One region of the Rhizobium sp. WSM1274 genome, then DNA from elsewhere that is predicted to be linked to it. Evidence: predicted binding sites of a transcription regulator. Region 1 holds the regulator's gene; each other region holds the start of a gene.

The links. Region 1 encodes LexA, which represses DNA repair genes until DNA is damaged. Its sites were predicted from a motif close to TGTTCNNNNTGTGTTCNG; they were not measured.
Region 2: N2600_RS22115 (ImuA family protein) is a predicted target of LexA. The motif match lies at 1,401-1,418, and genes of this name have one in related genera.
Region 3: recA (recombinase RecA) is a predicted target of LexA. The motif match lies at 1,045-1,062, and genes of this name have one in related genera.

The regions. Positions count from the first base shown of each region.
Region 1 is NZ_CP104138.1:1,897,789-1,900,057, reverse strand. Features, by position in the region: gene N2600_RS09660 (VOC family protein) at 1-532, opposite strand, end outside; gene lexA (transcriptional repressor LexA) at 730-1,449, shown strand; gene N2600_RS09650 (ComEC/Rec2 family competence protein) at 1,430-2,269, opposite strand, start outside.
Region 2 is NZ_CP104138.1:4,478,219-4,480,487, forward strand. Features, by position in the region: gene N2600_RS22110 (Y-family DNA polymerase) at 1-396, opposite strand, end outside; gene N2600_RS22115 (ImuA family protein) at 437-1,381, opposite strand; gene N2600_RS22120 (metallopeptidase family protein) at 1,543-1,980, shown strand; gene N2600_RS22125 (DUF1737 domain-containing protein) at 2,084-2,269, opposite strand, start outside.
Region 3 is NZ_CP104138.1:2,275,289-2,277,557, reverse strand. Features, by position in the region: gene N2600_RS11555 (carbohydrate kinase family protein) at 1-879, opposite strand, end outside; gene recA (recombinase RecA) at 1,109-2,197, shown strand.

The DNA of each region.
Region 1 (2,269 bases):
CATTGGCATGCGTCTCCAGCGCGGCGCGGTCGGCCGGCAGCGGATTGATACGCTCGACGGTGAAGAGCAAGAGATCAGGCGCGCGCAGGTCGCCGGCAAAAGCCAGCTTGAAGCCGGCAATCGTCTCGGAGCCGTCCGGCATCGTCATCGGCCGGTTGAACTGCAGCATCTCCCCGGCGCTCGACCCGTTGCCGACGAAATCCTGATGATCGATGCCGGCATCCTTGCTGCCGAAGGCCACCGCCGAAAGCCCCTCCGCGCCGCAACGGAAGCGGAAAGCCCGGTTGCGAGCGGTGAAGACATTGCCTCGTCGCGCCGATGCCTCGCTCTCCTCGACGCTCGCGATCCCGAGCGGCTCCAGATAGGTCTTGTCGGCAAAGAAGACGCAGGCATTCTTCGTTCCGAAGGGATGGCGCGCATCGGCGGCAACGGTGAAGCCGAGCTTGCCGAGCCTTTCGCGCGCCAGATCGATGTCGACGACCGGCAGCACGACATGATCCAGCGGGTACGGTTTGGTGGAATGCGTGTTCATCATATCCCTCCTCAAATCGGCAAGAGATGTGCGACAGCGCCACCCTCAATGCAAGACATGTGTCCAATCCGGCGAATGAAAATAAGAATCTCGACGAGTTGGTTCCAAGTTTTACGGAAATTTAGCTACTTGCGGAACACATATGGAACATATAGTGTCTGTTCTGGATTTGTTTCAATCACGAGGTCACAACGTCGATGCTCACGCGCAAACAACAGGAGCTTCTCCTTTTCATTCATGAGCGCATGAAGGAATCCGGCGTTCCGCCATCTTTCGACGAAATGAAGGATGCCCTGGACCTCGCTTCGAAGTCCGGGATTCATCGCTTGATTACAGCGCTCGAGGAACGTGGCTTCATTCGCCGCCTACCGAACCGGGCCCGCGCGATCGAGGTCATCAAGCTTCCGGAGGCCTACAGCCCCAGCATCCAGCCGCGGCGTGGCTTTTCGCCGAGCGTCATCGAGGGCAGCCTCGGCAAGCCACAGCCGGTCGCCGCTCCTGCCCCTGCAAAACCCGTCGCCGACAACGGCAACTCGGTCTCCGTGCCGGTCATGGGCCGCATCGCCGCCGGTGTTCCGATCTCGGCGATCCAGAACAACACCCACGACATCGTCGTTCCGGCCGACATGCTCGGTTCCGGTGAACATTATGCGCTGGAGGTCAAGGGCGATTCGATGATCGACGCCGGCATCTTTGACGGCGACACCGTGATCATCCGCAACGGCAGCACCGCAAGTCCTGGCGACATCGTCGTTGCTCTCGTCGACGACGAGGAAGCGACACTCAAACGCTTCCGCCGCAAGGGCGCCTCGATTGCGCTCGAAGCCGCCAACCCGGCTTACGAGACCCGGATTTTCGGGCCGGACCGTGTCAAGGTTCAGGGCAAGCTCGTCGGTCTTATTCGCCGCTATCACTGACCTTGGCTAGACCGGGCTCGGTAAAACTATTGCTGCGCCAGTCATAGGCGCGATGGCGCATCCATGGCCGCGACAATGCATCGAATGCGGTTGCCACCTCCAGGCCGGCGTTCGTGAAGCGCAACTCGACGGAACCGGTCCTGCGCAGCGTTTCACCGGTGAAGAGCGTCGCACCTGAGCGGCAGCTGTTGAAGCGCAGGCGGACCGACGTCACGACGATATCGGCGGCGTCGCATGCGGGGCCGAGATAGGCGGCATTGTCGATGACGGCCACGACCTGGCCATTGCCAAGCCTTGATGTGCACCAGGCCTTTTTGACGCAGGAAAAGCGGTTTGCTTCACCGGCCGCTGCGGCTGCACGCATCGCGGTCCTCGCTTCGGTCTGCTGATCGCGGGAAAGCCTGACGCGGCGGTCTTCTCCCTCCGGCGGGATAGCAGGACCATCCAGCATCTTCGGCGGATCATGCGTCGGCAGGACCAGCGCTCTCTGCCATTGGTCGAAGATGAAATCCGGCGGTCGTTCACGGTTGGACGCCATTGCTGCCGCCTCGACGACCGCGACGAGATTGCCATCCTCCGAAATCACCAGATCCGGCGGCCGGGGAACCGGTAGAAGGAACAGGATGAGCGTCGAGACTGCGATGATCGATGTGCCGGAATGGCGCAGTCGCGTCCGGAGCAGCGTCAGCAGAAGAAAGCCTGCCACGGCGACCGCGAAATACCAGCCGGGCAAACGGCCAACGTCGATATTGCCGCCCCAGCCGGATACCGTCTTTGCGACCGCGATCACCAGATCGAGGCCGAATCCGACGACCTTCCA
Region 2 (2,269 bases), 2.3 Mb from region 1:
CATCAGCACATGTTCCGCCTCCTCGTCCCCGATCACGCCGCCTTGCCCGAAGCGGGACGCGGCCCAGGAAAGGCCTGATGCCGATGAGACCGCGCCGCGGGCATCGAATCCCATATGGAAAAGCCGCGACAGCACATCCTTGAGAAGCGCCTTTTCACCGCCGAAGAGATGGGCGCAGCCGCTAATGTCGAGAAACAGACCGTCCTTGCCGTCGAACGCCACCAGCGGCGTATAGCGGTCGCACCAGTCGGCAATGGCCTCCAGCAACCGGCGGTCGGCCGCCAGATCCTCTTCCGCCACCTCGAGCATGGGGTACATGGCGCGCGCTTCGGCAACGCCCAGCTCCTTCCTCAGCCCCAACCTTTCGGCCAACTCGTCCAGTGCCGTCAGCCGCATGGCATTGTTGAGCTTGCCGGAACAGACGATAGGCGGCGTTTCAGGACGCCCTTTCGAACGCCAGGAGAGCCCCCATCGCTTGCGGGCGATCCGGTCCGTTGGCAGATGCGGGAAGCTGAGCGCCAGAATGCGCTGACTGTTCGCCTGGAGGACGAACGAGGTTTGGTTCGGCGACAGGGAGAAATTGGCGGTCATGGGGATTCCACTCCAGAAGAAAGGAGAGCGGGGCCGGATTGCGGCTCTTCTCCAGCGTGAGACGGAAAATCGGATTGCCGATGCTGCCGGAAAGTTTCGATCCATCCGGCAACGGCCGCAGACCGGACGGGGCCGGCTCAACATGCAGACGGAAGGCCGCACTGCTTGCCTCCTCTGCTCCGGCCTGGCGGACAAGGAATAGCGGACGGCGGGCAGCATGCGCCCTGAGACTGAGCCTGCGGCTTTCGGTCAGGCCAAAATGGGCGGGATTGCCTCGCACTTCGAAGATGACGGCCGAGAAGGCAGCGCTTTCCACCGCCACCTCCGCCAGCCAGAGCGCCTCATCCAGCTTGCGCGGCGCGGCATGGAGAAACCGCTCCGGGCTCAATCCGAAATCCCGAAGCCCTGGTGCATAGGGACGACCGGCCTCCAGCGTGCCGACGGCATCGCCGATCCAGAGCAACGGCATAAGCCTGCCGGCATCCGCTTCCTGTTTCTGCAGCCGCGCGGCAACAGCCATCGCCAGCCCGCTTGCCGCACCGGCATCGCGAGACAGAGCCGAGCGGAATTCGGTGATCGCATCGAGCGGCAACCCGCCTTCCAGCGCGCTGTCGAGAAATTCAACCCCAAACGCCAAGGGCGGCAGAATGCGTCTCCTGGGTGTCTGACCTCCTGCCGCCAAGGCTTCCTGCTCCGCCGCGGCAAGCGCCGGCGCGAGCCTTCCCTCCAGTCTGGCGATGGTTTCGCGGAGCGCAAAAAGCCGCTCGCGCGCCAGGGCGTGCTGCGCCATGGCGTTCTCCAATTCGTCTTGTTCCTGTTATGTTCTTATAGATTCCAGAGAGCTAATGAAGAGTCAACGGCCATTTTCTATGAATTTATTCCTGCCTTTGATTCCGCACTCGAAAATCGGCGATAAAGGTTCTATATGGGCCCGCAAAGGAAGGAATATTCATGGCCCGCATAGACCAGAGCGATGATTGGCGGGACCGCCATGCGCCGACGATCAGCACCTTCGAGTCGCTGGCGATGGAGGCCTATAGCCATTTGCCGGATGAATTTCGCCAGTTGACGACCAACCTCACGATCGAGATTGAAGATTTCCCCGATGACGACGTTTTCGAGGACATGGCGCTGGAAACCCCTTTCGATCTGCTCGGCCTTTTCGAGGGCAGGGGCATTTCCGAACGTTTCACGCTGGAAACCGGCGAGATGCCGAACCGCATCCGCCTGTACCGCCGCCCCATCCTCGACTACTGGGCTGAGAACGACGAGACGCTCGGCGATATCATCACCCACGTCCTGATCCACGAGATCGGTCACCATTTCGGCCTAAGCGACGATGACATGGAGCGGATCGAGGCAAGCGCCGAGGAAGCCGCCGAACGATAGAGCGCCGCGCGTCCAAGGACGCGCTAAGGACGCTCTATCACTTTCAATCACGCATAATCCTTTCCGAAAATCGATTACAATTTCGGGGTTATGCGCTAAAACCTCACTGCTCTGAGAGCTTCATCTCAGGATCGTAATCCTTGCCTTCGACATGCTTGACGACGGCCTGGCCGCATTGCATCGCGCCGGTCGCGGCATTGAAAGCATAGGTCGGCGAGCCCTCCAGCGACCAGCCCTTGTTGAGGACGGCGGTGACCTTGTGGCAAAAGGAAGCATCGTCGGGACCGGT
Region 3 (2,269 bases), 380 kb from region 1:
TTCGTTGACGGCATGCCGCGACTGGACGGTCAGGGTGGCGGCTGCGGTGCCGTGACGAACGGCTTCTTCGAGCGGCAGGCCTGATATCAAGGCGGCGAGCGTGCCGGCCGCAAGACTATCGCCGGCACCCGTGACATCGGCGACGGTGTCGGCGATCGGCGGCTGCAGTGTTACGGCGCGGCCCTCGCAAAGTGCGACGAGCTCGCGCTGACCGCGAGTAACGACGGCGTTCCGGATGCCGATCTCGTTCAGCAAAGGTGGCCAGCCGGCGGCGTCTTCCGGCAGTGCACCGGCAAGGGCGGCGGCTTCAGCCTCATTCAGGAACAGGTAGTCGATATTCCTGATGCAGGGTTTCAGCCTGACGACCTTGGCCGGCGAGATGGCGATTGCCGCAACGGGCTTGCCTAGCGAATGCGCCTTTGCGACGATCGCCGCGACCGTCTCTTCCGGCAGGTTGGCGTCGAAGAGGATGAAATCATGCGCGGCGAAGGCCTCTCGCACCCAGCGGATGGAGAGACGCCGCGGCACGAAGAAGCGGTAAAGATCCATGTCGGCAAGGGCGATCACCAAATTGCCGTCCTTCTCTATGATCGCCGTGTAGCTCGGCGTCTTGCGGTCGAGGAAGACGAAGGGCCGGTCGTCGATGCCGGCGAAATCGGCAGCTTCTCCAACCGTCTCGCCCATCGGATCGCCGCCGCGCGGCGAGATCATAGTCACCTGAAAACCGAGCCTTGAGAGGTTGCGCGCCGCATTGAAGCCGCCGCCGCCCGGCTCCTCGAACCATGTGCCGGGATTGCTGGCGCCAGGCGCCGTCTCGCCGGAGATGCGGCCGCGCCGGTCGATATGGGCGCCGCCGAGAACAAGAATCTTTTTCTTCATCCGATCCGCTCTCCCGATGCCCGAAGGACGAATCGATACAGCGCGCCCTTCCGCGGCCGAGTCGGCATTTCTGGCCTAAGCCGTTGCTTTTTATCGATAAAACAAATGCAGAACACGTGTCGTTTTACCTTTTTCTTTCAACTGTTTGATCGCCTATTGCGAGAATGGAACAAATGAAGTACAAACTCGACATTGCTAGAGCGGCTTCAATAACCTAAAGGTGGATGGGATGTCTCAGAATTCATTGCGGCTGGTAGAGGACAAATCGGTGGACAAAAGCAAGGCGCTTGAAGCGGCACTCTCACAGATAGAGCGGTCGTTCGGCAAGGGCTCGATCATGAAACTCGGCTCCAACGAGAACGTTGTCGAGATCGAGACGATCTCGACCGGCTCGCTTGGCCTCGATATTGCGCTCGGCGTCGGTGGCCTGCCGAGGGGCCGCATCATCGAAATCTACGGACCGGAAAGCTCCGGTAAGACGACGCTTGCACTGCAGACGATTGCCGAAGCGCAGAAGAAGGGCGGCATCTGCGCCTTCGTCGATGCCGAACATGCGCTCGATCCCGTCTATGCCCGCAAGCTTGGCGTCGACCTGCAGAACCTGCTGATCTCGCAGCCCGATACCGGCGAGCAGGCGCTCGAAATCACCGATACGCTGGTGCGCTCCGGCGCGGTCGACGTTCTCGTCGTCGACTCCGTCGCGGCCCTGACGCCGCGCGCCGAAATCGAAGGCGAGATGGGCGACAGCCTTCCCGGCCTGCAGGCACGACTGATGAGCCAGGCGCTGCGCAAGCTCACCGCTTCGATCTCGAAGTCGAACACCATGGTGATCTTCATCAACCAGATCCGCATGAAGATCGGCGTCATGTTCGGTTCGCCGGAAACGACGACGGGCGGCAATGCGCTGAAATTCTATGCCTCCGTGCGCCTCGACATCCGGCGCATCGGCGCGGTCAAGGAGCGCGAAGAGGTGATCGGCAACCAGACCCGCGTCAAGGTCGTCAAGAACAAGATGGCGCCGCCCTTCAAGCAAGTCGAGTTCGACATCATGTACGGCGAGGGTGTTTCCAAGACCGGCGAACTGGTCGATCTCGGCGTCAAGGCCGGCATCGTCGAAAAGTCGGGCGCCTGGTTCTCCTATAACAGCCAGCGCCTCGGCCAGGGCCGCGAAAACGCCAAGACCTTCCTGCGCGACAATCCGGATCTCGCCCGCGAGATTGAACTGTCGCTGCGTCAGAATGCCGGCCTGATTGCCGACCGCTTCCTGCAGAATGGCGGACCGGACCCGGATGATGGCGACTCCGCCGCGGAAATGTGATTTTCACGCTCGGTTCTTTCAAACATCAAAGCCGGCCGCATTCCCTGATGAGAATGCGGCCGGCTTTGTTTG